4 regions of the Pantoea sp. X-Soil-OKNW-556 genome follow, and region 1 is predicted to be linked to each of the others. Evidence: riboswitches for the same ligand, from Rfam matches in the RefSeq annotation. Region 1 holds a riboswitch; each other region holds the start of a gene.
What was found. Region 1 has a riboswitch for thiamine pyrophosphate ahead of thiC (phosphomethylpyrimidine synthase ThiC). Riboswitches for the same ligand answer to the same signal wherever they lie in the genome.
Positions count from the first base shown of each region.

Region 1 (7,296 bases):
ACGCCGGTACCACGCTGAAGGATGACCTGGTGGTCACCAATGGGGGTCGCGTACTTTGCGTCACCGCGCTGGGCGCAGATGTTGCTGCCGCACAGCAGCGTGCCTACGAACTGGCGAAGTCTATCTCCTGGGAAGGCAGCTTCTGCCGCCACGATATCGGCTATCGCGCCATCAACCGCAAATAATCAGCAGGGGCACGCACAGTGCCCCTTCTTCATTCCCGGTCAGAAGTCGCTCTCTTTCGGCTGCCAACTACATTCGTCCGTGGGCGTGATATGCAATAGCTGCACCCCTTCAGGCGCTTCCAGCCAGGCCACCATCAACGGTGAGGATGTATTACGCTGCTGCTGTGCCAGCGTTGCCTGGATGCTGCTATCGAAAGGCGCATTCACCACCTTCCCTTCGCAGTTGCGTACCTGAGTATCGCCCAGCCAGTGCCCCTGGCTTAGCAATACACGGCCATTCAGCAAGGCATTGCTCTGCGCCAGCATGCGCTGCGCATCGAAGCGATACAGCTCGATACTGTCGCTACTTACCGCCTCACGACGTCCAGCCAGTTGTCGCTGCATAAAATTGAGGTTGCCCTGCTGATCAAAACGTAACGTAACGTCATCCGTCTGCTCGCCCGCGACCTGACGTTGCACGCTGATAAGATTGTTGTCCAGCCAGCTGTAGTCCGTTGTCTCCATTGCATCACCATTGAATGGCGTGAAGACCGTACGCATGTGAATTGATTGATGGTCGCTATTTTTGCGCCAGATACGCACCACGCCACGATCGGCAAGATAGCCGCTGGCGGTAAAGGCAGGAAGATCAGGAGTCGTGCTACAGCCCGTCAGCAGCGCACCACATAACAGGGCGCAGACGCGCTGATAATTACGTTTCAGCATGGCAGGCCCCGGAAACAAAAAGGGGCGATGTCGCCCCTCTTTTAAAGCTATACCGCGTCGCGGAAACTTACTTAACAGCGTCTTTCAGCGCTTTACCAGAGACGAACGCCGGTACGTTTGCCGCAGCGATTTTGATCTCTTTGCCAGTCTGCGGGTTGCGACCGGTACGCTCAGCGCGGTGGTTCACTTTAAAAGTACCAAAACCAACCAGTTGTACAGCATCACCATCTTTCAGAGACTCAGTGATCGCAGCCAGGGTAGATTCCAGAGCAGTTTTAGCCTGGGTTTTTGACAGGTCTGCTTTTTCCGCGATCACATCAATCAGTTGAGTCTTGTTCATAAGTTATCCTTAAAGTGTATTTATCGCTTGCTAAGCAACGAGTGCGAGGGAAAAGCCATATTCTGGCACTCTTCAGCCTGCACGCACCGATAGCCACAATTTTCAGCCCCCCAAATGTAGACCAGACAGGGGGCTGATGTGAAGCCTCCAGGCGCGCTAATTCGGGCCTGAAGTCACGTTTTCTCGCCTTATTGCTGAAAAATTATACCGATGTTACTGATTCCCGCTTCGCGCAGGTCAGAACGTAACCCTTTAATCAGCTCGAGGTCGCGCTCTTCGCATTCTGCCAACAGGCGGAAAATCTCCCACTGCATATCCCATTCGTCAATAATCGCCTGGTTTTCGCGCAGCTCTTCATCGCTCATTTCGCGTCCAGCCTGGGTCATTTCGAGGATAGCGACAGTGGTCACTGAGGTGCGGCTCACTTCAACCGCATGTTCCAGGGTTTCGCCACTGAGCTGAGCATGCAGCACTTCACTCAATGCCACGCAGGCATCAATCGCCGGATGCACGCCATAGATATCGAAATCGTCGCCATTGGGGATGACCGCTTCCAGCTTCTCCAGTTGGCTGTCGAAATTGATTTTAGCGCCTTTGACCGTCAGGCTTTCCCAGACTAAATCGAGAATACGGCGATAAAGCTGCGGATCGGCGAATTCGGTCTGCTGACAGAAGGCCCAGTAGTTAGGGAACATACGTTCACACAGACAGGCCATAAAGGTGACGTGCTGCCAGCTTTCCAGCTTCGCCAGGCGCAAATGGACGGGGTTCTGTAACATCAAACTTGCTCTCAATAATTTAGCTGGCGGCAGTGTACCGCAAAAGCCGCGCGCAAACAGCGTTAACGCGCATTTTGCCTGCGCAGAAAGGCCGGACGACCAGAAGCTACCGCATCGGCCCAGCGTGTCGGCTCAGGCAGGCGATAACCCGCCATGCAATTTTCCACCCACTGCAATGCGCTGTCGGTACTGACACGATGGCCGGTGGAGATAAAAAGTGGGTTGCAGCGCGCCTTGCTGCGCCACACCCAACCCAACTGCTCGCCTTTATCCAGCAACGGCTGACGGCTGCCCGGCGCTTCATCCAGCGTATCAAACTGGCCACACAGGCGCCGCTTTGCCACACCAATGGTCGGTACATCCACCAGCAAGCCAAAATGCGCCGCCACACCGAGCCGACGCGGATGCGAGATGCCATGCCCATCGACAAATAACAGGTCCGGTTGATGCTGGAGTTGTTGCCAGGCAGCTAATAGAGCGGGCACTTCGCGGAATGATAAAAAACCGGGGATATAGGGCATGGTGGTGCTGATGCGGGCAATCTGATGCTCCACCAGTTGCAACGAGGGGTACTCAAGAATCACCAGCGCGGCGCGCGTCACTTCCCCGCCCTGTTCAAACCCGACATCGGCACCGGCAATCAAACGGGGCGGCAGCACCTCAAAATCGTCCTGCCGCACCACGTCAGCTGCGCGCTGTTGCTGTTCCGTGCGTAGCGCCGCTAAATCCATCGCTAGCCCTGATGATAAGGACGTGACAAACGATGCACCGCCTCAACAAAGGCACCGGCATGCTCTGGCGGTACATCCTGATGGATACCGTGGCCCAGATTGAAGACGTGGCCTTCACCCTTGCCAAACCCTTCAAGGATGCCAGCCACTTCCTGCTCGATACGGGCCGGTGGGGCGTAGAGCATTGACGGGTCCATATTGCCCTGCAACGCCACTTTGTGGCCGACGCGACGACGGGCATCGGCAATATCGGTGCTCCAGTCCAGGCCCAGCGCATCACAGCCAGTTTCCGCGATCGCTTCCAGCCATTGCCCGCCACCTTTGGTGAACAGGGTGATCGGCACACGGCGACCTTCGTTCTCATGTAGCACGCTATCAACGATTTTGTGCATGTAGTAAAGCGAGAACTCGCGATAATCACGTCCGGTCAGCACGCCGCCCCAGGTGTCGAACACCATGATCGACTGCGCACCGGCTTTGATCTGCGCGTTCAGATAGAGGATCACGCTGTCGGCCAGCTTATCCAGCAACGCATGCAGCGTTTGTGGCTCGGCGTACATCATCTTTTTGATTTTGGTGAAGGCCTTGCTGCTACCCCCTTCAACCATGTAGGTAGCCAGCGTCCACGGGCTACCGGAGAAACCGATCAGCGGCACTTCGCCTTTCAGGTTATGGCGAATGGTGCGCACCGCATTCATCACATAACCCAGCTCTTGCTCCGGGTCAGGTACCGGCAGTTTGTCGACGTCAGCGCGGCTGGTAATCGGGTGAGAGAAACGGGGGCCTTCACCGGTTTCAAAGTACAGGCCCAATCCCATGGCATCCGGGATGGTGAGAATATCGCTGAAGAGGATTGCCGCATCCAGCGCATAGCGACGCAGCGGTTGCAGCGTGACTTCACAGGCCAGCTCAGCATTTTTACACAGCGACATAAAGTCACCGGCCTCGGCGCGTGTGGCTTTATATTCCGGCAGATAACGCCCGGCTTGTCGCATCATCCAAACCGGGGTGACATCCACCGGCTGACGTAACAGGGCGCGCAGATAACGATCGTTCTTCAGTTCACTCATAATTGGCTCTCTCACTGACAGGGCGCCAGTGTAGCATTTTCACAGCGCGCTGGCGCGACAGTGGGCAACGGTATCTTCAATCAGACGTCGCGCGACGGTACCCGGCGGCGGTAATAAAGGTAACGCATCGTAGCGGAACCAGCCGGCATCCAGCAGTTCTTTGCCGTCATGCTGTAGCTCCCCGCCATCGTATTCCGCCATATAGGCCATCATCAGCGAATGGGGGAATGGCCAGGGTTGTGAGGTGACGTAACGTACGTTTTTCACTCGTACATTGCTCTCTTCCATCACCTCACGCGCCACTGCCTGTTCGAGGGTTTCCCCCACTTCAACAAAACCGGCCAGTACGGTGTAGACGTTGTTACGATGCTTTGCGTGGTTCGCCAGCAGGATCTCATCTCCGCGCCGAATCGCCACAATGATGCAGGGCGCGATTTGCGGATAATAGCGTTCACGGCAGTGACCGCACAGGCAAGCAAACTCACGTTTGCTCAAATGCATTTCGTGGCCGCAATAGCCGCACCAGCGATGCGAACGAAAGAATTCCGCCAGTTGCACGCCACGCCCGGCAAGCTGGAACAGGCCGACATCTTCGTCAATCAACTGGCGTACTGAGCCCATATTGTCAGAACGTGATTCACGCACCAGCCAGACGTTTTCACCCTGCCATTCGCCAATCACCATGCCGCTGCTGCCCGCCAGATCGAATTGTTCCGCCGTCCCGTGCGGCAGCTCACCCTGTGGCAGCCAAAGTTTTTGTTCATGGCTGACAATCCACCAGCCAGCGTCTACGCTTGAGATCTCACGTTGCATTTAAATCGTCATCCTTAGCGTCTATTCGCAGAATGAACCACTATAACCCACATGGAGCCTTGTATGCTTACTCAGTTAGATGACCTGACCGAGCGTGTAGGCCGCGGTAACGAATTGGTCGATTCATGGCTACACGCGCGTCGTCAGCTACTTGTGACTTACTACCAGTTGGTTGGCATGAAGCCCAAAAAAGATGCGTTGAGTGCCCTGGACGAACAGGCGCTGGATGCCTTTTGTCATAACCTGGTGGATTATCTCTCCGCCGGCCATTTCAGCATTTATGAACATATTATCAGTGAGATGCAAGGTGACAGCCCGATGATCGCCGCCGCGCAAATCTACCCGTCACTGGAAGCCAATACCGAACGAATGATGCAACTGTATGACGGCCATCTTCAACAGGCCATCACCGATGACAACTGCGTCACCTTCCAGCAGGCGCTGTCTGAAGTGGGTGAAGTGCTGGAGTCGCGTTTTACGCTGGAAGATAAGCTGGTGCATCTGGCATGGGACAATCAGCTGGCGCATACGCCGGTAGCGAATGAAAGCATCATCGCCCGCCCTGCTTAGCCGCCCGCATTTGTAAAAGACTTGTTATTCGTAAAAAGCCCTTCTATGCTACGAGGGCTTTTTTATTTTACGGTTTAACACCGTAAATATTTTCTTGTCGGAGTGCCCATTTTGGGCTGAGACCGTTAATTCGGGATCCGCGGAACCTGATCAGGTTAGTACCTGCGAAGGGAACAAGAGTAAATATCACAGCCGGTGCGCGCGCCGTTTCTGTTACTCCTTCCGGACTCCGGACAAGCAACTTCCATCATTTACAGGAAACTTGCTATGTCTGTTGTAAAAACTTCTCGTCGTGAACAACGCGCCCAGGCGCAGGAATTTATTGATTCCCTCCAGGGCACTGCCTTCCCCAATTCTAAACGTATCTGGATCACCGGCAGTCGTGATGATATTCGTGTGCCGATGCGTGAGATTCAGCTCAGCCCGACCCTGACCGGCGGCAGTAAAGATAATCCGCAATACGAAGCCAACGAACCGGTGCCGATATATGACACGGCCGGGGCTTACGGCGATCCGCATGCATCGATTGATGTTCATCGGGGGTTGAGCAAACTGCGCGCCAACTGGATCGCGGAACGCGGCGACAGTGAAACCATCGACCAGCTCAGCTCCAGCTATACACAGCAACGCCTGGCAGATGAGGGGCTGGATCACCTGCGTTTTGAACATCTGCCCCAACCGCGACGTGCCAAAGCAGGCCGCCGTGTTACCCAGTTGCATTATGCGCGTCAGGGCGTCATTACCCCGGAAATGGAGTTTATTGCACTTCGTGAAAACATGGGGCGCGAGCGCATCCGTGGCGAAGTGTTGCTACAACAACATCCTGGCCATAGCTTTGGTGCGCATCTGCCGGAAAATATCACCGCCGAGTTCGTGCGTCAGGAAGTCGCCGCAGGGCGAGCCATCATCCCATCCAACATTAACCACCCTGAATCTGAGCCGATGATCATTGGCCGCAATTTTCTGGTCAAAGTGAATGCCAACATCGGCAACTCGGCGGTCAGCTCCTCAATTGAAGAGGAAGTGGAGAAACTGGTGTGGTCGACACGCTGGGGGGCTGACACGGTGATGGATCTCTCGACCGGCCGTTATATCCATGAAACACGCGAGTGGATTTTGCGTAACAGCCCGGTGCCGATTGGCACCGTACCGATTTATCAGGCGCTGGAGAAGGTAAACGGCATCGCGGAAGATCTGAATTGGGAAATCTTCCGCGACACCTTGCTGGAGCAAGCCGAACAAGGCGTTGACTACTTCACCATCCACGCCGGCGTGCTGCTGCGTTATGTGCCGATGACGGCGAAACGTCTGACCGGCATCGTTTCGCGTGGCGGTTCAATCATGGCGAAGTGGTGTTTGTCGCACCATCAGGAGAGTTTCCTGTATCTGCACTTCCGTGAGATTTGCGAAATCTGTGCTGCCTATGATGTTGCTCTGTCGCTGGGTGATGGACTGCGTCCGGGTTCGATTCAGGATGCCAACGATGAAGCGCAGTTTGCCGAGCTACATACGCTGGGTGAGCTGACCAAAATCGCCTGGGAATATGATGTGCAGGTGATGATCGAAGGTCCGGGGCATGTGCCGATGCAGATGATTCGCCGCAATATGACCGAACAACTGGAACATTGTCACGAAGCCCCGTTCTATACCCTCGGCCCACTGACCACCGATATCGCCCCCGGCTACGATCATTTCACTTCTGGCATCGGTGCCGCGATGATTGGCTGGTTCGGCTGTGCGATGCTGTGCTACGTCACCCCGAAAGAACATCTGGGTTTGCCGAATAAGGAAGATGTGAAACAGGGATTGATCACCTATAAAATTGCCGCTCATGCCGCCGATCTGGCGAAGGGCCATCCTGGCGCCCAGATCCGCGATAACGCCATGTCGAAAGCGCGATTTGAGTTTCGCTGGGAGGACCAGTTCAATCTGGCGCTCGACCCACATACCGCGCGCGCTTATCACGATGAGACACTGCCGCAGGAGTCGGGCAAAGTGGCACATTTTTGTTCCATGTGCGGCCCGAAATTCTGCTCCATGAAAATCACCCAGGAAGTGCGTGACTTTGCCGCCCGTCAGCAGGCGGAAGCCCAGCCGATTGAA
Region 1 covers NZ_AP035990.1:279,951-287,246, reverse strand. Annotated here, with positions in the region: gene purD (phosphoribosylamine--glycine ligase) at 1-185, shown strand, start outside; gene AC6I8T_RS01280 (DUF1481 domain-containing protein) at 225-890, opposite strand; gene hupA (nucleoid-associated protein HU-alpha) at 958-1,230, opposite strand; gene AC6I8T_RS01270 (YjaG family protein) at 1,419-2,009, opposite strand; gene nfi (deoxyribonuclease V) at 2,072-2,740, opposite strand; gene hemE (uroporphyrinogen decarboxylase) at 2,743-3,810, opposite strand; gene nudC (NAD(+) diphosphatase) at 3,850-4,623, opposite strand; gene AC6I8T_RS01250 (Rsd/AlgQ family anti-sigma factor) at 4,687-5,193, shown strand; TPP riboswitch at 5,282-5,383, shown strand; gene thiC (phosphomethylpyrimidine synthase ThiC) at 5,461-7,296, shown strand, end outside.

Region 2 (7,296 bases), 2.7 Mb from region 1:
CTGCGACGAGTCGAGGCAGGGATTGAGATAGCTGGTGCGATCATACAGCTGTACTGACGTGGTGTTAGACGTATCGGTGGGATCGACCAGGCGGAACTCGCTCGCTTCACGGGTTTTACCGGCCTTCATCAGGGTGTTATAACGCGCTTCCATCGCTATAACCGCAGCACGGGCATGTGCGGGCATATCAATTTCCGGGATCACTTCAATGTTGCGTGCCTGAGCGTATTTCACGATGTCGATATAATCGGCGCGGCTGAAGTAGCCGCTGCCGTTGTTATCGCTAAACGGTCCAGAACCCAGTTGTGGCACCAGACAGCGTTGCTCATCCATGTCGTGACAGCGTTTGCTGCCAACCTCAGTCAGTTCCGGCAGTCCGGGGATTTCAATGCGCCAACCTTCATCGTCGCTCAGATGGAAATGGAATTTATTCATCTTCCATGCCGCCATCTGGTCGAGCATGCTGAGTACCGCCTGTTTGCTGTGGAAGTTACGCGCCACATCGAGGAATGCACCACGGTAAGCGAAGCGGGGGGCATCCTGGGCCTCCAGGGTGGCGATCAGCGGTTTACCCTCTGCCGGTACCAGAGACAGCAGCGACATCAGTCCATAGAAAACGCCCGCAGAGTCATAGCCGACGATGTCAGTGCCGCGTGGGGTGATGGTTAACTGATACGCCCCGGACACGGCCTCTTCTCCCTTGAAGCGTGCGGCATCGATTTGCGTTGCGATGCCATAACCGGTTGGGTTCGTCTTGATATTCAGCAGGGCAAAGCGTTGCTGCACTGCCGCCGCCTGGTCAGCCGTCAGGGTATTCAACTGGAGTGCGACACCCTGACTCAGATCGACATCTGCCGTATGAATGTTCACCGATCGCGGCGTGGGGGTGATCTGTCCACGCAGCGAAACAGCAGGCAGCAGCTTGATATCGGCATTTTTCTCAAAGCGGCTGACCGGTTGCATCAGCACGTTTTTGTCATCTGCGGTACGTTTCCACTGTTCGCCAAACGGCATGACAAAATCGGTTAAATTTTCCGTGTCGGTGCTGGTGATAATCTTGGGCGATGCTCCTGCCGCAGTGACGTACCAGCGCGGCATTACATCGGTAATAAACAGTTGCCAGTATTCGTTGACGATGGGGATCTCCACCGTGGCCCCGGCAGCAAATCCGGTGAACTTATCCGTAGGCTCCAGTCGGGTTAAATCACCGACGATATGCGTCATTTTAAACTGGTCATTATCAACGCGCAGGGTTTCATGCACGTTGCTCATATAAATCGCCCAGTTTTTGCTGGTGATGGCCGGACCGTGGTTGGTCAATCTGATGGTTGCCCGGTTGCAGGATGCCCAGTCAGCACCCAGTTGGGCGCAATCCACGCCGTGGCTGGCAGCCTGGTTATCCGTGACCTGGTACTGCACACCAAATTGACTGATTTGATCGACGACCTGTTGCTGATTTTGCGGTACGGCACTACAGGCGGTAATGCCCATCATGCTGAGTGCCAGAAAGCTTAACTGTAACTTTTTCATGCGGTTATCCTTGTGCATGGATGACAATAGCGGGATCCAGCCCGCTTAGCGTCAGAAAATAGTAAAGGGAGCAATGACCATAAATTTGATGTCTTTTTCATCCTGGAAGATGTTGCCGTAGCCACCGCTGTAGCTCGGCAGGTTGCTATGGTTGTCATATTGGGTGTAATGCAATTTGAACTGCGTCCCTTTAGCGCGTGTTTCCTGCAAGGTGTACACCAGATCAAGGCTCCAGGCGGATTCTGTCAGGCGCTGCTGTTGGTTGTATATGGGATTGGTGGAAGGCTTCGCATCCCAGCCATAGGCATAGGAGCCACCAACCTGCCAACCCGGCAATTGCCAGTGTGCGAGATCGGCCATCACGCCAGCAAACACGGCTTTCTCACCATTAGCGTTCCAGTCTGAACGCGAGTCCCACCAGACGTCCATGCGACCATTGGAACTGGCGTACGAGGGCGTCATGCGTTGTAAAAAGAAGCCTTGATTACCTTCTGCTTTTACCCAGGTGCCTTCCAGGCGGAAATCAAATGCGCCAAGGGTGTAGCCGAGTGTCATCGCCTGGAGCCAGGCTAAACCGTCATAGACATTGTTGACGTTGCTGGCGCCGCCTCCCTCGCGATCCTGTGCACCATAAAATTGATAACTGGTACGCAACGGCGAACCGGCCAACGGCAGTTGATACGACGCGTTGGCGAAGTATTGATCCATGTAGTTTGCGGCCTGGCCGTAAGCCCCTTCCACGACCAGGCTATTTTTAAAATCGTACTTCGCGCCGAAAGATTGCAGCCACGGTACATCCGTAGTGCCGTCTGCTTTGCGGAAGTTGTACATATGCTGGTACCAGGGCGCTTTGTATTGATCGGTCCACATCCATGAGAAGGAAAGGGCTCCCGTATCACCAAAATCATAGGTGGTTCCCGCCTCGACACCACGGTAAGTTCCCGGCAGGAAACTCCAGTGCGGTGCCAGTAACGTTTGGCCGGTGGGTTGTAGATATCCGGCACGCAGCCAGTAATCCTGCCATCGGGTTTTTAGCGCAGCTTTGTACAAGCTGGCACCACTTTTATCACCGGTCCATTTTTCATCCCAGCGGTTGCTGGCATCACTGAACCCGATTTCGTTGGGTGCAGCCGGACCACCATGAGTCAGCTCCAGCGCGCCATACGCAGCAAGGTCAAGGCCGATGACGTCCGCCAGATAGCCTGAGGAGAAATCGAGGCTGGCATTGCCTGTTGCATGATGCAGGTTGGCATCATACTGGCCGTATTTACCCTGTTGCGGATCCATCTCTTTGCGATCGCGCTGCCGCTGCCAGTAGTAGAGACCACCGGTCAGGGATGAGTCATCAATGAAACCGGCTGCAAAAGCAGGGGCAGGGATAAATGATGTAATGAGAAGTGCAGTGGCGATAGCTGTGGATAGCGACGTGCGAACTGTCCTGTGCATGGTAAATCCTCCGTGATAATCCCTTGTGTGATGATGCTTTCCATTTACTGTTACTTCGTGTAACCAGTGCGCAGATGCTATTTTTCGTGACGCGAATTATCAATGACGATGAGTACGATTTATGACGCAGGACGCAAAAATAAGCATTTAATTCACTAATATCATGATGTTACTGTTTTGTTGTTTATGTGAGTCAATTGTTTCTCAGTACTTGATCCTGTTGATTAGCAGAAAACCGGGAACAACATTCAGCCTTAAGATGCAGCAAAAAAGTTTTGTTCTGTTGTTCTTTGGTATAGTTGCTATACCTTGATATCGTCAGCCATATTGTCTAGGATTTTTTCCGGAAGCCAGCGCTGTGCTGGCTCCTGGCCTTAAGTGGGGCTGTATGGCAATCACCGGACGGCTAACATCCTTCGGTTAAGCTAACGAGTTACTCTTCTTAAGAAGCGATAGTCATGTTTTCAGGATTAACCTCAGGAGCTGCAAAATGGCTGATGATTTAAAGAGAAAACAACCGGAAGACAAACGCTTTATTAGTCTTACTGAAACCTGGGAGGTTGAGTATTGGACGAACACCCTGGAAGTGAGCGCGACACAATTGCGTACCGCTGTTGCTAACGTAGGTAATGGTACTGAGAAAGTTAAGCAGTACTTGAATCAATATCAGCGAAAGTGATTTTCAGGAAGAAAATAACTGACTAACCCCGTTCTGCGGGGTTTTTTACTTATGCTGGCGCGCGGGTTTATAGTGAGGATGCATGTTGTTTACGTATGATTTCATAATGCCTTTATGAAAAGCAATCAAATAAAAAATTTAAAAAAGTAGAGTGGTCGTTATGGTAAATAAATAGAATTTGATCTTCAACCATCCTGTCGTTTCATGTGGTAGACTTCGTATGAAGTCATAATGTTCTGATTTCATGTTTCTAACAGTAAAACTGCCTTTTCTAACAGTAAAACTGCCTTTTCTGACAATAAGTGGCAAGAAGAAATATAAATCTTTTTGGAAGGTAAAGAAAGCCCCTCCATTCTGAGCAAGGGTCATTCCATTGGGTAAGTATCCAGATTTTTCACGAAAGAGAGTACATAACATAATGTGTCTTTCGGTTTTTAACGCGGAATATCCATATGTTGTGATTGTAGAGGCGAGAAATAACGAAAATAAAATAGCAGATACAACGTTCATGTCATTTACCTACCGAATTATAGAAAAGTTCACCAAGGTATTCGCCTTTATCTGAAGCGTATTCCAATATAACCACCAGCAAGTCCTCCAGAGAAGCGACCAATCTCGGTGTATTTTTTCTTAGAACATTCATCTTCCCGGCCAATTGAGCAAGCCTCATCGATTTCATTAATTGAGTGAATTGCATGTTGTTCTGGTTCTGACTGAAATTTTGGCATTAATGCGGCTGGAGCCTAAGCCGCTAAACCAGTCTCTCGCGAGACAGGGGGGTCTTCTTTCACATAGCCAGGATAAGCGTTAGACGGTGTGATTTTAGCCTTGCAAGGACATGAACTGTGGCTATCAAGCGATCCGGCAATACGTTTTTTATCGGGGCCGCTGGTGTAAAAAGGTATGCCTCCGATAATCTTGTAGGTCTTACCATCTTTCCCACAGGTAACAGGATTGCCTTCTTGCGCCTGCGGTGATTTTGCCGCCGCATGACGTCCTGTCTCCCTGACAAAGCACAATTCCTTTTGCCATAAATCCTTCATCTTGTTGTGGGAATAATCTCGGTGGTCATTTTACAAGCAACGACCACATGCGCAATGTGTATTTGTTTTCAATCGTAGTGCTGCGATTTATCACGCGAACTTGAAGTTTTACGCGATAAATCGCGCCGCTACGCAACGTATGGGGAAAAAGCCCAGCGGTATATTGAGCAGGGCGGGCTTGCGTCAGCAAGTCACTTGCCCTAATCTGCCAGTCATATAAATGACTCGGGGTGCCCTTCCTTGTGAAGGCTGAGAAATACCCGTACCACCTGATCTGGATAATGCCAGCGTAGGGAAGTCAGATGCCTGACCGCATTCGCCTTCTTGATCGCCGGTTGGGAGCTTTATGAAACAACCTGACCTTCTTTCCTCCGCGCAACTCGCGCACTCGCTTCAGTTACTGCAACAACATGCTTCGCTGGTACATTGCATGACCAATGATGTGGTACAGACCTTTACCGCTAATGTCCTGTTGGCACTGCGTGCCTCACCTGCCATGGTGATCGACGCTGATGAGGCCGCACAGTTCAGCGGTTATGCCGATGCTCTGCTCATTAACGTGGGTACGTTGACGCGCGATCGCAGCATCGCCATGCAGGCTGCGGTAGAGGCGGCAAACCGTGCCGGCACACCCTGGACGCTCGACCCGGTCGCAGTGGGCGCGTTAACCTTTCGCACCGAATTTTGTCAGCAGCTATTGACCCAGCAACCGGCAGCCATCCGTGGCAACGCCTCGGAAATCCTTGCCCTGGCGAACCAGGCGGCGGGCGGGCGTGGCGTGGACAGCATGCATCAGGCTGACGCCGCACTCAGCGCTGCTCAACAGTTGGCGCACGATTACCGCAGCATCGTGGCGGTAACCGGCGAAGTGGATTACGTTACCGATGGTCAGCATACCTTTGCCATCCCGGGCGGCAGCCCACTGATGACACGCGTAGTGGGGACAGGTTGTGCACTGTCGGCAGTGGTGGCGGCTTTTGCCAGCCTGCCGGGTGAACGTCTGCAACATGTGGCGGCAGCTTGTCGGGTCATGTCACTGGCCGGTGAACGGGCGGCACGTCAGGTCCAGGGGCCGGGCAGCTTTGTTGCTGCCTTTTTGGATGCGCTGTGGACACTGGAGGTGACGCCATGAAACGTATTAACGCATTGACTATTGCCGGTACTGACCCCAGCGGTGGTGCTGGAATTCAGGCCGATCTCAAAGCCTTCTCCGCGCTGGGTGCCTATGGCACCAGCGTCATTACCGCGCTGGTGGCCCAGAATACCCGTGGTGTGCAGTCGGTCTATCGTATCGAACCAGATTTTGTCGGAGCGCAGCTGGATTCGGTGCTCGATGATGTGCGTATCGACACGGCAAAAATTGGCATGCTGGCGGAAACGGCGGTGGTGGAAATTGTCGCTGACAAGCTGAAGCGTGCCAGCCTGCCGTTCGTGGTGCTGGACACCGTTATGATTGCCAAAAGTGGCGATGCGTTGTTATCACCGGATGCCATCGCCAGCCTGCGTGAGTTGTTGTTACCACAGGTATCGTTGATTACGCCGAATTTGCCAGAAGCCGCGGCGCTGCTTGGCCGCAGTGTGGCGCAGGATGAGAAGACGATGCTGATGCAGGGGGATGCATTGCTGGATCTCGGGTGTGAAGCGGTACTGATGAAGGGAGGACATCTGAGTGATGCGGAGAGCCCGGATTGGCTTATCACCCGCAACGGACGTCAGCGTTTTACCGCGCCACGCGTCAATACTCGCCACACCCACGGCACCGGTTGTTCGCTGTCAGCTGCGTTGGCGGCGCTACGTCCACGCCATGATGACTGGGCTGCGACGCTCTCCGAGGCTAAAGCCTGGTTGCAACAAGCGTTACTGCATGCCGATTCTCTGGAAGTCGGAAAAGGCATTGGACCGGTGCACCATTTTCATCGTTGGTGGTAGGGCGTAACGCCGAATTGCCATTTTTTGCCTGCGTATCTGTCTGAAAAATGGAGTCAGCAATTTGCCAGCCTGGCGGATCCCGGTCCAGGCTGTTGGGGGCGAATCGGCAGGTGCCGGTTCCAATCCAGCCATTAATCAGGAGTGAGTATGACGGACATCGTTCAGTTATTGGGCCAAGAAGCGGATAGCCTTCTTCAACATCGCTGCATGACCATTCCAGCGGAAAGCCTTTATTTACCGGGCGCGGATTATGTTGATCGCGTAATGACCGATAACAATCGTTCTCCTGTGGTATTACGCAACATGCAAACGCTGTACAACACCGGTCGCCTGGCTGGGACGGGTTACCTGTCGATTTTGCCGGTTGATCAGGGGGTTGAGCACTCCGCCGGCGCTTCATTTGCCGCCAATCCTCACTACTTCGACCCGAAAAATATTGTTGAGCTGGCGATTGAAGCGGGCTGCAACTGCGTCGCTTCCACCTACGGTGTGCTGGCCTCGGTGGCGCGGCGTTATGCGCACAAGATCCCGTTCATGGTGAAGCTGAACCACAACGAGACGCTGAGCTATCCGACGCAATATGATCAGACGCTGTACGCCAGCGTCGAGCAGGCGTTCAATATGGGAGCCATTGCGGTCGGGGCCACCATCTACTTCGGTTCTGAGCAA
Region 2 covers NZ_AP035990.1:2,979,077-2,986,372, reverse strand. Annotated here, with positions in the region: gene AC6I8T_RS14000 (beta-N-acetylhexosaminidase) at 1-1,530, opposite strand, end outside; gene chiP (chitoporin ChiP) at 1,582-2,976, opposite strand; gene AC6I8T_RS13990 (DUF3606 domain-containing protein) at 3,467-3,655, shown strand; gene AC6I8T_RS13985 (hypothetical protein) at 4,213-4,383, opposite strand; TPP riboswitch at 4,915-5,011, shown strand; gene thiM (hydroxyethylthiazole kinase) at 5,045-5,830, shown strand; gene thiD (bifunctional hydroxymethylpyrimidine kinase/phosphomethylpyrimidine kinase) at 5,827-6,627, shown strand; gene fbaB (class I fructose-bisphosphate aldolase) at 6,775-7,296, shown strand, end outside.
Region 2: linked by a shared signal. The riboswitch ahead of thiM (hydroxyethylthiazole kinase) and the one ahead of thiC (phosphomethylpyrimidine synthase ThiC) in region 1 are both predicted to bind thiamine pyrophosphate.

Region 3 (7,296 bases), on a different replicon from region 1:
TGCCCCGTTTGTCCTGTCCCTGTGGACAAAAAGGGTGTCTGGATAGCTGGGGCGGTGCTCGCGGCATGGAGAATCTGCACCGGGTGTTGCATGGCGAAATGGCGACCAGTATCGATATTATCGCGCGCTGGCAACAACAGGAGGCGCTGGCGGAGAAAACCATCAGCGCCTGGTTGCAACTGGTGGGGCAACCGCTGGCGTACTGTATCAATATGACCGGCGCATCGGTGGTGGTGGTCGGCGGCGGGCTGGCATCTGTGACGCCATTGATTGCTGCGCTGGATGACGTGGTGCAAGGGTATGTGTTGCGCCGTAGCACCCAGCCGCTGGTGGTGCCGGGACGCTTTGCCCATGATGGCGGGATGCGGGGCGCGGCGCTGCTGGCAAAGCAAACGCGATGATATTCGTAGCGGCGCGATTTATCGCGCATTCAGTCCGCGTTCATGATGTCAAAGGCGCGCGATAAATCGCGCCGCTACGGAATATAGCTACGTTTAAGCCAGCTTCTGCTGCAAAAACGCCATAAAAACCCGGTTCACCTCACTACGCTGACGATGCTGCGGATACAACGCATTCAGGCTCAACGAAGAAGGGTGCCAGTCATCCAGCACCGTCACTAAATCGCCACTGGCGAGGGCAGGAGCGACGATAAATTCAGGTAACAGAATCAGTCCCAGCCCGGCCATCGCTGCATCGCGCAGCATCTCCCCGTTGTTGCTGACCATCGGTCCCTGCACGTTAATCACCTCACGCTGTTCACCCCGGAACAGTTCCCAGCCGGTCTGGCTCTCGCGACCATAGCGCAGACAGGCGTGATCGAGCAGATCGTCAGGTTTACGTGGTGCATCGGCTCCTTGCAGGTAGCGCGGGCTGGCACAAATCACCCGGCGAAACTCACCCAACTTTTTGGCAATCAGGGTGGAGTCGGGCAGGGTCCCGATGCGAATCGCCATATCAAAACCTTCGCCAATCATATCGACATAGCGGTCTGCCAGCTCCACCTGGAATTGCAACGCCGGATGCAGGCTGAGGAATTCAGCGATATAGGGCGAAAGATGGCTGATACCAAATGACATCGGCACGCTCAGACGGAAACTGCCCTGGAGCACCTGACGGCGTCCGGATACCGCCAACTCCGCTTCCTGCACATCATCCAGAATGCGCTGCGCATGGCGGGCAAACAGCTGGCCGTTATCTGTCACCGACAACTTGCGCGTGTTGCGATTGAGCAGGCGCGCCCCGAGTGACTCCTCCAGCGCGGCTATGCGGCGGCTGACATATTGTTTGGAAAGCATCAACTGCTCGGCAGCCGCAGTGAAGTTACCGGCTTTAATTACGGCGACATAAATGCGCAGGTCATCTATCTGCATATTGTCCACTTATTGGTGACAGTCATTGTCAATGCAACGCATTGTTGGGCGTTTCAGTTTACGTATACTGAGTCCCATCAGGAAGCGAAATCGTCTTCCACCAACAAATTTGAGGAGCAGACCATGATTGAACAACGATTGTCAGCCCAGCGCGGCCTTGGTGACCACGGCTGGTTGCATTCACGCCATACCTTCTCGTTCGCTAACTACTGGGACCCGAAACAAACCGGTTTCTCAGATTTGCTGGTGATTAACGATGACCAGGTGGCACCGGGTCGTGGTTTTGGTGCGCATCCGCACAGCAACATGGAGATTATCTCTTATGTGCTGGAAGGCGCGCTGGAGCATAAAGACTCTATGGGCACCGGTTCAGTGATTGTCCCCGGTGACGTGCAGTTGATGAGCGCCGGTAACGGTGTGACGCACAGCGAGTTTAACCACTCTAAAGCGGAAAACGTGCATTTCCTGCAAATCTGGATCGTACCGGCAGAACGCGGCACCCAGCCTGGCTACCAGCAGATTTCGGTGGCTGAAGGTGACAAACGTGGTCAGCTGCGTCTGATTGTATCGCCCGAGGGTGATGCCGGTTCGCTGAGTATCCGCCAGGATATCCGTATCTATGCCGGATTGTTTGATGGTGCCGAGCAGCAGACCCTGGCGCTGGATGCCGACCGCTATGCTTACATCCATGTGGCGCGCGGCAGCATCGAAGTGAACGGTGTGGTGTTTAACGCCGGAGACGGTGCGCGCGTACGTAACGAAACCGCGCTGCAATTCGCTAACGGCAAAGATGCGGAAGTATTGGTGTTTGATCTGCGTCCGCTGGAAGTGAATCATCCTCAGCGTTAAGTTATAAAGGGGAGGCCTGATGGCCTCCTCTGTTCTCATTTGCGCGATAAATCGCGCCGCTACATAGGTGCAAAATTTTATCGCTTATAACAACGATGCCGGTGCTACCGGTTTACCGGTTTTCAACGATGCCAGCGCCGCATCAGCCAGCAGCAGGGCCTGCAAGCCATCATTCCCACTCGGGTATTCTCCTTCCCCTTTTGCCAGTGCCTCAATAAAGGTCGCTAACTCGTTGCGATAGGCTTCGGCGTAGCGTTGCAGGAAAAAGTGCTGCGGTTTTTGCGCCACGACCCCCATCGCCACCGATTTCACCAACTGACTTTCCAGTTGATTGGTCACTGCTAACATCCCCTCGCTACCGTGGACCTCAATGCGTTGATCGTAACCATAGCTGGCGCGACGGCTGTTGGTGATCACCGCCATTTTGCCGCTGGCACAGGTCAGGGTGACCACGGCGGTATCGACATCGCCTGCCGCTTTGATTTGGGGATCAACCAACGCTGAAGCGGAGGCATATACCGAGACGGGTTCCTCATCCAGTAACCAGCGTGCCATATCAAAATCGTGAATCGTCATATCGCGGAACAAGCCACCGGAGACTTTCACGTATTCCGGCGGTGGTGCACCCGGATCGCGCGAGCTGATGGTCACCAGCTCGGTGCTGCCAATCTCCCCGGCGCGCAGGCTGGATTGCAGGTGTGCCATGCTGGGATCAAAACGGCGGTTAAAACCAATCATCAACGGCACACCTGCTTCCCGCACCGTGGCAAGGCAGCTTTGCACGCGCGCCAGGCTGAGATCGACCGGTTTTTCACAGAAGATGGCTTTGTTCGCTCTCGCGGCGGCTTCAATCAAATCGGCATGAGTGTTGGTGGCACTGCAAATCGCCACCAGATCGATGCTGCTGTCTGCCAGGATGGTGGCGAGGTCGGCAACTGTCGCGCCATACTTCTCGGCCAACGCTGTCGCTGCCGGAGCATAGACATCCATAACATACGCCAGCCGACACTGCGGATGGGCGGCGATATTTCCTGCGTGGATCTGGCCGATACGACCGGCACCCAATAAAGCGACATTCAGCATTGGTTATTCCTCGGGGGTAGAAAGGTTGTGGCGTTATTAATCGATGCGGGTGCAGATCAAGTCAAAACAAAGCCCCGGCGGCGTGATGAATTGATGAGGTAGATCACAGGCTTTTTTGATGTAACTAACATCAAATGTGAATAATTACTTGTATTTCATGCGCTTGATGGATTTGGCTTTTTGCCAGGATGTACGGATACTGATTGCCTGTGAGGTAGATGACATCAGGACATGCCATGAAGCAACATCACTGGAAATCGCCGTCGATCAAACAAATCGCGCAGGAAGCTGCCGTCAGTCCCGCCACCGTTGACCGGGTGCTGAATGGTCGCGAAGGCGTAAGGGAAGTGACGCGCAAAAAAGTGGCAGACGCGATGCAGCGGCTGGGATTGAACGCAGATACCGGCAACCCGAGTGCTAACAGAACGCGCATTGCGATTATTTGCGAATCCGGTTCCAGTTTTCTCCATCAGGTGGAGCAACAGGTACGCGCTGCTATCAATGATTATCCCCAGCTCCATTTCAGCCTCGATAGCGTGCCGAACGTGCAATTCAATGCCGAACGCTTCAGCCAACTGATTACCCGGCGAGCCGCCACCAGTAGCGGCATCATCCTGGTGTGTCGCGATGAGGTAAAAATAAATCGTGCGGTTAAAGCGGCGATTGATGATGGGGTCCCGGTCATTTGTCTGACCAGCGATCTGCCCAATTCGCGGCGCAGCGCCTATGTGGGTATCGATCAGGTCGCTGCCGGAGCCACTGCGGGCTGGTTTATGGGCCGTATGCTGCCCGCACAGCAATCGGGCAATATTCTGCTGATTTGTAGTTCGACCTATCGTACCCAGGAGGAGCGTGAGATTGGCTTTCGCCGCGTGTTGCGCGAGGCATTCCCCTGGTTAACCATTCGTGATCGCGTCAACATTAACGACGAAGCGGAAACCGCGTATCTCAGCGTAAAAAAATGGCTGGAGCGGGGGAACCCGTTGGCAGGGATCTACAACACCGCAGGCGGTAACGAAGGGGTGGCGCGCGCGTTAACCGATTTTGGCGTACAGGATCAGGTGATATTTATCGGCCATGAATTGAGTGAAGCGAGCCGACTGCTGCTGGAGAACGGCACCCTGGATTTGGTGCTCGGCCATGATATTCGTCGGGAGATCGATCTGTGCCTCGCCCTGTTGCAACAGCCGGGCAGCGGTCAGTCGTTCAGTGACAGCAAAATTCCGCTGCTCACCTGGCATCGCTACTCTTATTTTGCCTGACGGCTCAGGGGCAGAACACCACCCACAAAATGATCACGCCGAATATACACACCAGAATGGCTGAAATGATTGAATCAGCACACATAATTTACCTGCCGGATTTCAGGATGAGGGGACGAGAATACGCGCAAATCATGGAGAAAAATGGATGAACCTGAAACAGGGAATTTTTAAAGGTTAGGCTTTGTTGCCGGGCTTACACTTGACGTAGCCTGGCGGCTGCAATACAAATAGACGCGTCGGGGGAGTCTCGCTCAAGAGACTGAGAGGCTAAAAGCGCACTGCGCGGCTTAGCGACCCTTTGAACCTGACCCAGTTGATACTGGCGTAGGAAGACTGACAGCCTGTCATTTCGGCTGTCTGACATCGGGACGTTTTTCCGTTGCGCGTGTCATTTCCCTCCTCCTGTATCCCGGGTCTCAGTGCGAAAACTGAGAGGCCGATGTGAATTCTCCCCTTTGTATTACGGAATACCCGCTATGAGCCGCTGGTCTGTACTCGGTGGCGGTGTTGCGGGCCTGTGTGTGGCGACCTTACTCGTCGAACGCGGTGAACAGCTTGAAGTGATTAGTGATGACACGCGTCAGCCCGCCTCCTGGTTTGCCGGGGGTATGCTCGCACCCTGGTGTGAAGCAGAAAGCGCACCACGCGCCGTCATTGAGCTGGGGCAGCACTCCGCAGCCTGGTGGCAACAACGCGTCAGTTGCGTTGAACATCAGGGCACGCTGGTGGTGGCACCACCACGCGACAGCCAGGAACTGAACCGCTTTGCCCGCATGACCGAACAACATCAATGGATTGATCCGGCAGACGTGGAGCCAGCCCTCGCCGGGCGCTTTGCCCGTGGTCTGTTTTTTGCGCAGGAGGGGCATCTCGATCCTCGCCTGGCACTGAATGAAATGCGTGAAAAGTTGCAGCAACGTGGGGTGGCTTTTCACCACGGGAAGCCGTCGGGGCAGGTGATTGACTGCCGGGGCATCCATGCGGCAACAGCGTTGCCAGGCCTGCGGGCGGTGCGTGGCGAGATGTTGATTTTACACAGCGATGAGGTGCGCTTCTCACGCCCGATTCGTCTGCTGCATCCGCGCTTTCCCTGCTATCTGGTGCCGCGTCGCGGCGGCCATTTTATGCTCGGTGCAACTATGGTCGAAAGCCATGATGCCAGCCCGATCAGCGCCCGTGCCATGATGGAGTTGCTGAGCGCGGCCTGGGCCATCCACCCGGCGTTGGCCGAAGCGCGTATTGTCGAAAGCGCCAGCGGTTTGCGTCCGGCGTATCCGGCAAATCTGCCGGAAATTCACTATCAAAACGGGACATTTTACCTTAACGGGATGTACCGCCACGGCTTCCTGCTGGCTCCGCTGATGGCGGAACAACTGATGCAGCGTTTAACTTCGGAACAACTTCATGAATATTCAGCTTAACGGTCGCCCGGTGCTGACGGCCGCCCGTACCCTGACCGAACTGCTGCGTGAGCAGCAGATTGACGTGGCCTGCGTGGCAACCGCCTACAACGGTACTTTTGTCCCCAAATCCCGCTACGACAGTCAGCAACTGGAAGAGGGTTGTCAGCTCGAAGTGTTATCACCGATGCAGGGGGGCTAATGATGTTTTATGGCTTTGAACCGCAATCCCGCTTTCTGCTTGGTACCGCAGGTTATCCCTCACCGGCAATTTTGCAGCAGGCGATTGCGGCTGGCGGCAGCGAGATCATTACTGTCAGTCTGCGGCGTGAAGGGGCCGCTGGGGCCGCCTTCCGTGAACTACTTGCGCAACTGGATGTACGCGTGCTGCCGAACACCGCCGGGTGCCACACGGTGCAGGAAGCCGTGACCACAGCGCAGATGGCGCGTGAATTGTTTAACACCCCGTGGATCAAGCTGGAGGTGATCGGCCATGCCGACACGCTACAACCTGATCCCTTCGCGCTGGTGGAAGCGGCACGCATCCTTTGCGCCGATGGCTTTCAGGTATTCCCCTACACCACTGAAGATTTGATCGTCGGTGAAAAATTGCTTGAAGCCGGCTGCGAAGTGCTGATGCCGTGGGGCGCACCCATCGGTTCCGGTCAGGGGCTACGTAACATTGATGGCCTGCGCGCGATGCGGGCCTGGTTCCGTGATGTTCCGTTAATTGTCGATGCGGGCATCGGTGCCCCCTCGCAGGCAGCACAGGCAATGGAGCTGGGTTTCGATGCCATTCTGCTCAATACCGCAGTGGCTAAAGCGGGTGACCCGGTGCGGATGGCAGGAGCCTTTCGCCAGGCGATCGAGGCAGGAAAAGCTGCCCATGACGGTGGCCTGATGGAGAAACGCGATATGGCTGCCGCCTCCACGCCGATCTTTGGCCTGGCGACTTTCGGCGGAGGAGGGTAATCATGGATCGCTACCAACGTCAGATGATGTTGCCAGAGATTGGCGAGCAGGGGCAGCAGCGGCTGAGTCAGGCTCGGGTGCTGGTGGTGGGCGCGGGTGGGCTGGGTTCCACGCTCCTGCCGTTGTTGGTGGGAGCGGGTGTCGGTTATATCCGCCTGTACGATGACGATGAGGTGGCGCTGCACAATCTGCACCGTCAGACGCTGTTTGATATGCAGGATGTGGCGCAACCTAAAGTCACCAGCGCGCAGCGCGCGTTGCTGCGGCGTAACCCACTGGTGCGGGTGGAGCCGTTGCCGTTGTCCTTAACCGCCAGCAATGTGCAGCAGGCGCTACATAATATCGATCTGGTGATCG
Region 3 covers NZ_AP035991.1:502,529-509,824, reverse strand. Annotated here, with positions in the region: gene AC6I8T_RS23030 (ROK family protein) at 1-401, shown strand, start outside; gene AC6I8T_RS23025 (LysR family transcriptional regulator) at 495-1,370, opposite strand; gene AC6I8T_RS23020 (pirin family protein) at 1,494-2,219, shown strand; gene iolG (inositol 2-dehydrogenase) at 2,304-3,302, opposite strand; gene AC6I8T_RS23010 (LacI family DNA-binding transcriptional regulator) at 3,539-4,564, shown strand; TPP riboswitch at 4,796-4,915, shown strand; gene AC6I8T_RS23005 (FAD-dependent oxidoreductase) at 5,044-5,988, shown strand; gene thiS (sulfur carrier protein ThiS) at 5,972-6,169, shown strand; gene AC6I8T_RS22995 (thiazole synthase) at 6,172-6,939, shown strand; gene AC6I8T_RS22990 (HesA/MoeB/ThiF family protein) at 6,942-7,296, shown strand, end outside.
Region 3: linked by a shared signal. The riboswitch ahead of AC6I8T_RS23005 (FAD-dependent oxidoreductase) and the one ahead of thiC (phosphomethylpyrimidine synthase ThiC) in region 1 are both predicted to bind thiamine pyrophosphate.

Region 4 (7,296 bases), 500 kb from region 1:
CGGCAAAAAGCCGCCAATCAGGCTAAGCAGGGTACTTTTCCCGGCTCCGCTCGGACCCAGGATCGCCAGCCGTTCGCCGGCTTGCGCACTAAACTGGAAGCGCATCGGCAGATGCTGGTACAGGTAGGTGAGGTTATTCAGTGTCAGCATGACGACCTGGCAATTTTTCCATCAGGGTAAACAGGAGCAGGCACAGCAGCAGCAACAGCAACGCGGTGACCGCGCCGTCCTCGCCGCGATAGGCGCCAATTTGCTGGAACAGATAGAATGGCAACGTGCGGAAATCCGCGCTGCCAAACAATGCCACCACGCCAAAATCGCCAATCGACAACACGCAGGCAAAGGCCAGCGCCTGGGCAATCGGACGTTTCAGTGCGCGCAGTTCAAGCAGGCGCAGGCGGTTCAACCCCTGCATACCCAGCGAGGCGCATAACTGATTGTAACGCGCGCTGAGATCGCGCATCGGGTTCTCCAGCACTTTCATGGCATAGGGGATGGCGATCAGTGCGTTCGTGAAGATCACCAGCCCGTCGGCGGATTGCGGCAGGCCAACGGTGGCGTTGAACAGCAGGAAAAAACCGCTCGCCAATACGATGCCTGGCATTGCCAGAATCAACATGCCACTCAGTTCCATTGCTTGCGCCGGGATAGTGTGATGACGCAGGCGCAGTTCACGGCTGCTCCATAACAGCATCAGGGTAAGAATGACACACAACACGCCTGCTCCGATGGCAATGCGTAATGAGGTAAAGGTGGCCTGCCACAAGGCCGGTTGTTGAATCGCCCCGGCGACGCCGCCACGCAGGCCATCAGTCACTACCGCCAGCAAAGGCGGGAGCAACAACAACAAGGCTAAACCGATCAATAAGCCATCGCTGAGGCGCGCGCGCCAGCTATCCTGGGGATCGCGCCAGCCGCGTATCTGCTGACTTCCGCTCGGAATAGCTTGGCTGAAGCGCTGGCTCAGCAACACCAGCAGCAGGCAGCAGCCCAGTTGCAGCAGCGCCAGCAGGGCCGCGCGACCGGGATCGTAGTCAAAACTCAGCGCCTGAAAAATTGCCAGCTCCAGCGTGGTGGCCTGCGGGCCACCGCCCAGTGCCAGCACGGTGGCAAAACTGGCAAAGCACAGCATAAAAATCAGCGCGGCGGTGGGCAAAATCTGCCGCCGCAGCCACGGCCATTCGAGTAAGCGGAACAGGTTCCAACTGCGCAGGCCGAGCTGCGCCGCCAGCTGACGTTGCTCGCCCGGGATGCTTTCCAGCGACTGCAACAGCATGCGCGTGGCCAGCGGCAGATTGAAGAACACATGTGCCAGCAGAATGCCCTGCAACCCATAGGGTGAGAAGTGATAATCGATACCTACCAGGCTGCACAGCTGGGCCAGCCAGCCGCTGCGACCATAGACGCTCAGCAGGCCGAATATTGCCACCAGCACCGGTAGCACCAGCGTCATGGCGCACAGGCGTAACAGCAGGTTACGTCCGGGAAAACGTCGACGGTACAGGGCGCGCGCCAGCGGGATCGCGGGGATGACTGAGAACAGCGCCGACAGTAACGCCTGCCAGAAGGAGAAAGCCAGTACGTGATGCAGATAGTCATCGGTGAGCAGGCCACGCCAGTCACCGATGGGGGCTGACATCAACAGCGCACCAAACGCCAGCAGCGCCACCGCGCATAACAAGAGCGCGGTGAAACTGCCGGGCAGCAGCCAGCCGGGAATTAACGGCTGACGGCGCGTTGCCATGCACTTATCCAGTCGGCGCGATGGTCGGCAACCTCAGTCGGGCTATATTGCAGCGCCGTTTGCGGTACGTTTAGCGTCTGATAACCGGCAGGCAACTCGCTTTTAATCACCGGATACATCCAGTTGCCGGTCGGGATGGTCTGCTGGAAGGCCGGGGATACCATAAACTGCATAAATTGCTGCGCCAGTTTTGGTTGTTTGCTGCTGGCGAGCTGTGCCGCCACTTCAACCTGCATGTAATGGCCTTCGCTGAACGGCGCTGCCGCGTAGTTTTCTTTCTTCTCTTCAATGATGTGATAAGCCGGGGAGGTGGTGTAACTCAGCACCAGATCGCCTTCACCTTTCAGGAACAGGCCATAAGCTTCACTCCAGCCTTTGGTGACGGTGACGGTTTTTTGCGCCAGTTTTTGCCAGGCTTCCGGCGCTTTGTCGCCATACACCTTTTGCATCCACAGCAGCAGGCCAAGTCCGGGGGTGCTGGTACGTGGATCTTCATAGATCACGCGCCATTTTTCAGGGCTTTCTACCAACTCTTTCAGACTTTTGGGCGGGTTCTTCAGTTTGTTTTTGTCATAGACAAAGGCGAAGTAGCCATAGTCGAACGGGATAAAGGTGTCGTTGTGCCAGCCATCTGGCAGTTGGAGTGCGCCGGTATCCACCTGGCTTTTGGCAAACAGGCCGGTTTTTTCTGCCGCCTGCACCAGATTGTTATCGAGGCCCAGCACGATATCCGCTTTGCTGTTTTTGCCTTCCATACGGACACGATTGAGCAGCGACACGCCATCTTCGAGCGCGACATATTTCAGCTCACAGCCGCACTGGGCTTCAAAGGCTTTTTTTACTGCCGGACCGGGTCCCCAATCGGCAGAGAATGAATCGTAGGTGTAGACGGTCAGTACCGGTTTGGCAGCCAGCGCTGGGGCAGAAATCAGCAGCAGCACGGGCAGAACTTTTTTAAACACTTTGCGCTCCTTGAGGAGAAGATAAGGTTGAGTCGCAAAGGATCTGAGCAGTGAGGCATCTCAAATCCCTACGCCGGTATTAACCGGATCAGGTTCGACGGGTCTCTCTCAGCCCCTGTAATGCAGGGCACCCCGTTGAGAACGGCTCATTCTAGTCATTTCCGGCTCAGGGCGAAAGGTTCACAGCTCCGGCGGGGCAAACCAGGCGGATTTAAAGTCAAACCAGCCAAGGGTATTCATGCGCACACCACGCATACTGCGCTGGCCTTCCAGCAGCAACCAGTGATGAAACAGCGGATGCAGGTAGTCACTGTCCACCAGTTGCTTGCTCCATTCCGCCAGCGGTAGCGTTTTTTCGCGCCAGCGTTCAGCCGCGCTTTGCCAGTCTATTGGGATGCATTGCTGCATCAGCGGCAGCTCATACAATTGAGCGAACAGCGAGTAATCCAGCGGCAGGGTGAAGTTGACACTGCCAAGCCAGATATCGCTTTCGCCTTCACCGTTAAACCATGCTTCGTAACTCAGTTCACGGGTGATTAACTCTACGCCCTGCTGCGCCAGCAGTGGGCGCAGCGCATTGGCGATCCCTTCATGCTCAACATGATGGCTGTACCAGCTGATGGTCAGTTGGGTGAGATGCTGTGGTTTGCTGACTGGGGTTAAGTCGCGGCGGTGGTGCCAGCGAGGAATCAAGCCATAGGCCGGGAACCAGTAGCGTTGATACCCTACCCCGGCGTTGTTCAGCAGGGCGATAGGGTTAAACAGATAGCTGACCCAGCGGCGGAAATGGGCATCGCGTCCCTGCTCTGAACGTTGGTCATACAGCAGAAAATAGCAACCCTCTTCCAGGCGGCTCTCCTCCGATTTTTCATCGGCGGTTTCGCCCTGCAACTTCACTCCGGCATACACCAGTTCGTCGCTGATTTCCGGTAATACCCAGATTGAGACATCATCAATCAACGCGCGGTAGCCGAAGTAGTCATCAAAAGCGGCAATTTTAAGTTGGCTTTGCTGGTTGCGCACCACGCTGTAGGGGCCGGTGCCAATCGGCTGACGGGCGAAATCGCGAACCGTTTGCCACTCGCGCGGCAAGATCATCGCGCTGACGCTGCCAAGCAACCACGGTAGCCAGTTATCGGGTTGAGTCAGTTGAATATCCAGCGTCCAGGGGGCAGGGGAGTGAAGTTTGGCAATATGGGAGAACAGCGGTTGGGTACGCAGACGATCCAACGAGCTGATGACATCCTCCATCTCCAGTTCACGACCGTGGTGAAAACGAATCGCGGGTCGCAGGAAAAAGCGCCAGTGCAGCAGCGATGTTTGTTGCCAGTGATGGGCAATATCGGGTTCAATTTCCCCCTTTTCCTCATTTATCCGTGTCAGACCACTGAAGATTTGCCGCGCTAAATGGGTTTCGGAGCGACGCAACGGGGAACCGGGTAGCAGGTTGGGAAGCGGGCGATAATAGAGGACGCGCAGAATATGCTTACCCTGGCGGAAGCTGCGGCCGAGGTGAGAAGCAATCATTTGGCGTACCTGATTTTTGTCGCCTACCAATTGCACCAGTTGTTCGATGCGATCCTGCTCCAGCAAATCTTCGGCGCGCTGCTGCTGCAATGCCAGCCCGGTATAACAAAAACTCAGCGTTGAACGTTTACCCCGTCCGGCTTCGGCCTGCCAGATTAACCAACCCGCATCCTGCATGGCATTCAACAGGTTGCGCATATGACGTCGCGAGCAGTGCAGCAATTCCGCCAGTTCGCTCAGGGTGGTTTCCTGATCCTGGCCCTGGCAGCTTTGCCACAGGCGGATAAATTGCTGTTGTAGACGTGAAGAGGACATAAAAGGGGAACTCCGCCGCGTAATCGCTCAGTTTTTCTTGCCCTATATTAGAGGCATAGTAGACCCCAATGGAAGAGCGGGAGGCATTCAGTCATGAATGGCGCTCTGCCAGCGGTTCTGCCGACGTAGAACCTTTTCTGAGTAGGGTGCAATTTCACCGCCAGCAGTGTGTTCTCTGCTGGCTTTTTTCGTCTTGCTGTGGAATCTTCTACCCTCATTTTTTTCCCCGATTGAATCCGCAAAGGGATTTCTGCATGAAATCGCTGTTAACGCGTAAGCCGTTCCTCAACCCGGTTTATCTGGCTTTTATGGCCGTCTCCTTTATGGTTGGCGTGGCCGGTGCTTTGCAGGCACCGACGCTGAGCCTGTTCCTGACGCGTGAAGTGCAGGTCAGGCCGTTCTGGGTTGGGTTGTTCTTTACCGTCAACGCGATTGCCGGGATTGTCATCAGCCTGCTGGTGGCGAAACGTTCCGACAACCATGGCGATCGCCGCCACCTGATTATGTTTTGTTGCCTGATGGCGGTGTGTAATTCGCTGTTGTTTGCCTTTACCCGTCATTATCTGACGTTGATTACGTTGGGCGTGCTGCTGTCGGCATTGGCCAGCGTGGCAGTGCCGCAAATTTTTGCGTTGGCGCGTGAGTATGCTGACCGTTCCGCCCGCGAAGTGGTGATGTTCAGTTCGGTCATGCGTGCGCAGTTGTCGCTGGCGTGGGTGATCGGCCCGCCGTTATCGTTCGCGCTGGCATTGAACTATGGCTTTGTGACGCTGTTTTGCGTGGCGGCGGTGATCTTTTTGTTAAGCCTGCTGCTGATCTGGCGCACCCTGCCGTCGGTGCCGCGTGTGATCGTGTCTCCCGAGCAGGTGTTGACACAACTGAGTCCGTGGAAAGACAGCCAGGTGCGTCTGCTGTTTATCGCCTCGGTGATAATGTGGACCTGCAACGTGATGTATATCATTGATATGCCGCTCTATATCAGCTCCACGCTCGGTTTGCCGGAAAAGCTGGCTGGCCTGTTGATGGGAACGGCGGCCGGGCTGGAGATCCCGATTATGTTGCTGGCCGGGCATTATGCACGTCGCTTCGGTAAACGTCGGCTGGTGCAGGTGGCGCTGGTGGCCGCAATGGTGTTTTATCTCGGGCTGGGTCTGTTCCAGTCACGTACCGCGCTGATGGTGTTGCAGCTGTTCAATGCTGCGTTTATCGGGATTGTTGCCGGAATCGGTATGTTGTGGTTCCAGGATCTGATGCCGGGACGTGCTGGCGCGGCTACCACCATGTTTACCACCTCGATCTCTACCGGAATGATTGTGGCGGGTTTGATTCAGGGGGCGCTGAGTGAACAGTTCGGCCATGAGTCGGTGTACTGGCTGGCGCTAGGGTTAGCAGTGCTGGCGTTGGGGCTGGCTTCGCGGGTGCGGGATGTGTAACTGCGCGCAATAAATCGCGCCGCTACGGCTGTAGCGGCACGATTAATCGCGCTATTTTAACGTAAAAACGCGGGCTGATTCGTCTCGTAGTCGGCGATGGACGCTTCGTGTTGCAGCGTCAGGCCAATGCTGTCGAGTCCGTTAATCATGCAGTGGCGACGGAAGCTGTCGATTTCGAAGTTATAGGTTTTGTCGCCAGCAGTCACGGTCTGGGCTTCCAGATCCACGATAAAGCTGATGCCTGGATGGCTTGCGACCAGCTTAAACATCTCATCAACTTCTTCATCGCTTAACTTCACCGGCAGCAACTGGTTGTTGAAGCTGTTACCGTAGAAGATATCCGCAAAGCTGGGTGCAATCACCACCTGGAAACCGAAATCGGTCAGTGCCCAGGGTGCGTGCTCACGCGAGGAGCCACAGCCAAAGTTTTCACGCGCCAGCAAAATGCTGGTGCCTTTGTATTCCGGCTTGTTCAGCACGAAGCTGGCGGTCGGTACGGTGCCTGCATCATCATCAAAACGCCAGTCGTGGAACAGGTGTGCACCAAAGCCGGTGCGAGTTACCTTTTGCAGGAACTGCTTAGGAATGATGGCATCGGTATCAACATTCGCGGCATCCAGCGGGGCTACGATTCCGCTGTGCTGAGTAAATTTCTTCGCCATGGCTTAAGCTCCCTGAGTCAGTTCACGAATATCGGCAAAACGGCCCGTCACCGCCGCCGCAGCGGCCATCGCCGGGCTGACCAGGTGGGTACGTCCACCACGGCCCTGACGACCTTCAAAGTTACGGTTACTGGTGGAAGCACAGCGCTCACCCGGATTCAGACGGTCATTGTTCATCGCCAGGCACATGGAACAACCTGGCAGACGCCATTCAAAACCGGCTTCGAGGAAAATCTTGTCCAGACCTTCCGCTTCCGCTTGCGCTTTTACCGGACCAGAACCCGGTACCACCATCGCAACCACACCAGGCGCTACATGGCGGCCTTTGGCGATCGCGGCAGCAGCACGCAGGTCTTCGATACGTGAGTTGGTGCAGGAACCGATAAACACTTTATCGATCGCCACGTCGGTCAGTTTGATACCCGGTTGCAGATCCATGTAGGCCAGCGCTTTTTCGGCAGAGGCGCGTTCAACCGGATCGGCGAACGAGGCCGGGTTCGGGATTGCCTGGTCAACTGCCATCACCTGGCCCGGGTTGGTGCCCCAGGTCACCTGCGGGGCGATATCGGCGGCGTTCAGCGTCACCACGGTATCGAATTTCGCATCGCTGTCGGATTTCAGGGTGCGCCAGTAGGCAACAGCCTGTTCCCACT
Region 4 covers NZ_AP035990.1:784,645-791,940, forward strand. Annotated here, with positions in the region: gene thiQ (thiamine ABC transporter ATP-binding protein ThiQ) at 1-150, opposite strand, end outside; gene thiP (thiamine/thiamine pyrophosphate ABC transporter permease ThiP) at 134-1,744, opposite strand; gene thiB (thiamine ABC transporter substrate binding subunit) at 1,720-2,706, opposite strand; TPP riboswitch at 2,754-2,851, opposite strand; gene sgrR (HTH-type transcriptional regulator SgrR) at 2,887-4,548, opposite strand; gene AC6I8T_RS03490 (MFS transporter) at 4,803-5,981, shown strand; gene leuD (3-isopropylmalate dehydratase small subunit) at 6,038-6,643, opposite strand; gene leuC (3-isopropylmalate dehydratase large subunit) at 6,647-7,296, opposite strand, start outside.
Region 4: linked by a shared signal. The riboswitch ahead of thiB (thiamine ABC transporter substrate binding subunit) and the one ahead of thiC (phosphomethylpyrimidine synthase ThiC) in region 1 are both predicted to bind thiamine pyrophosphate.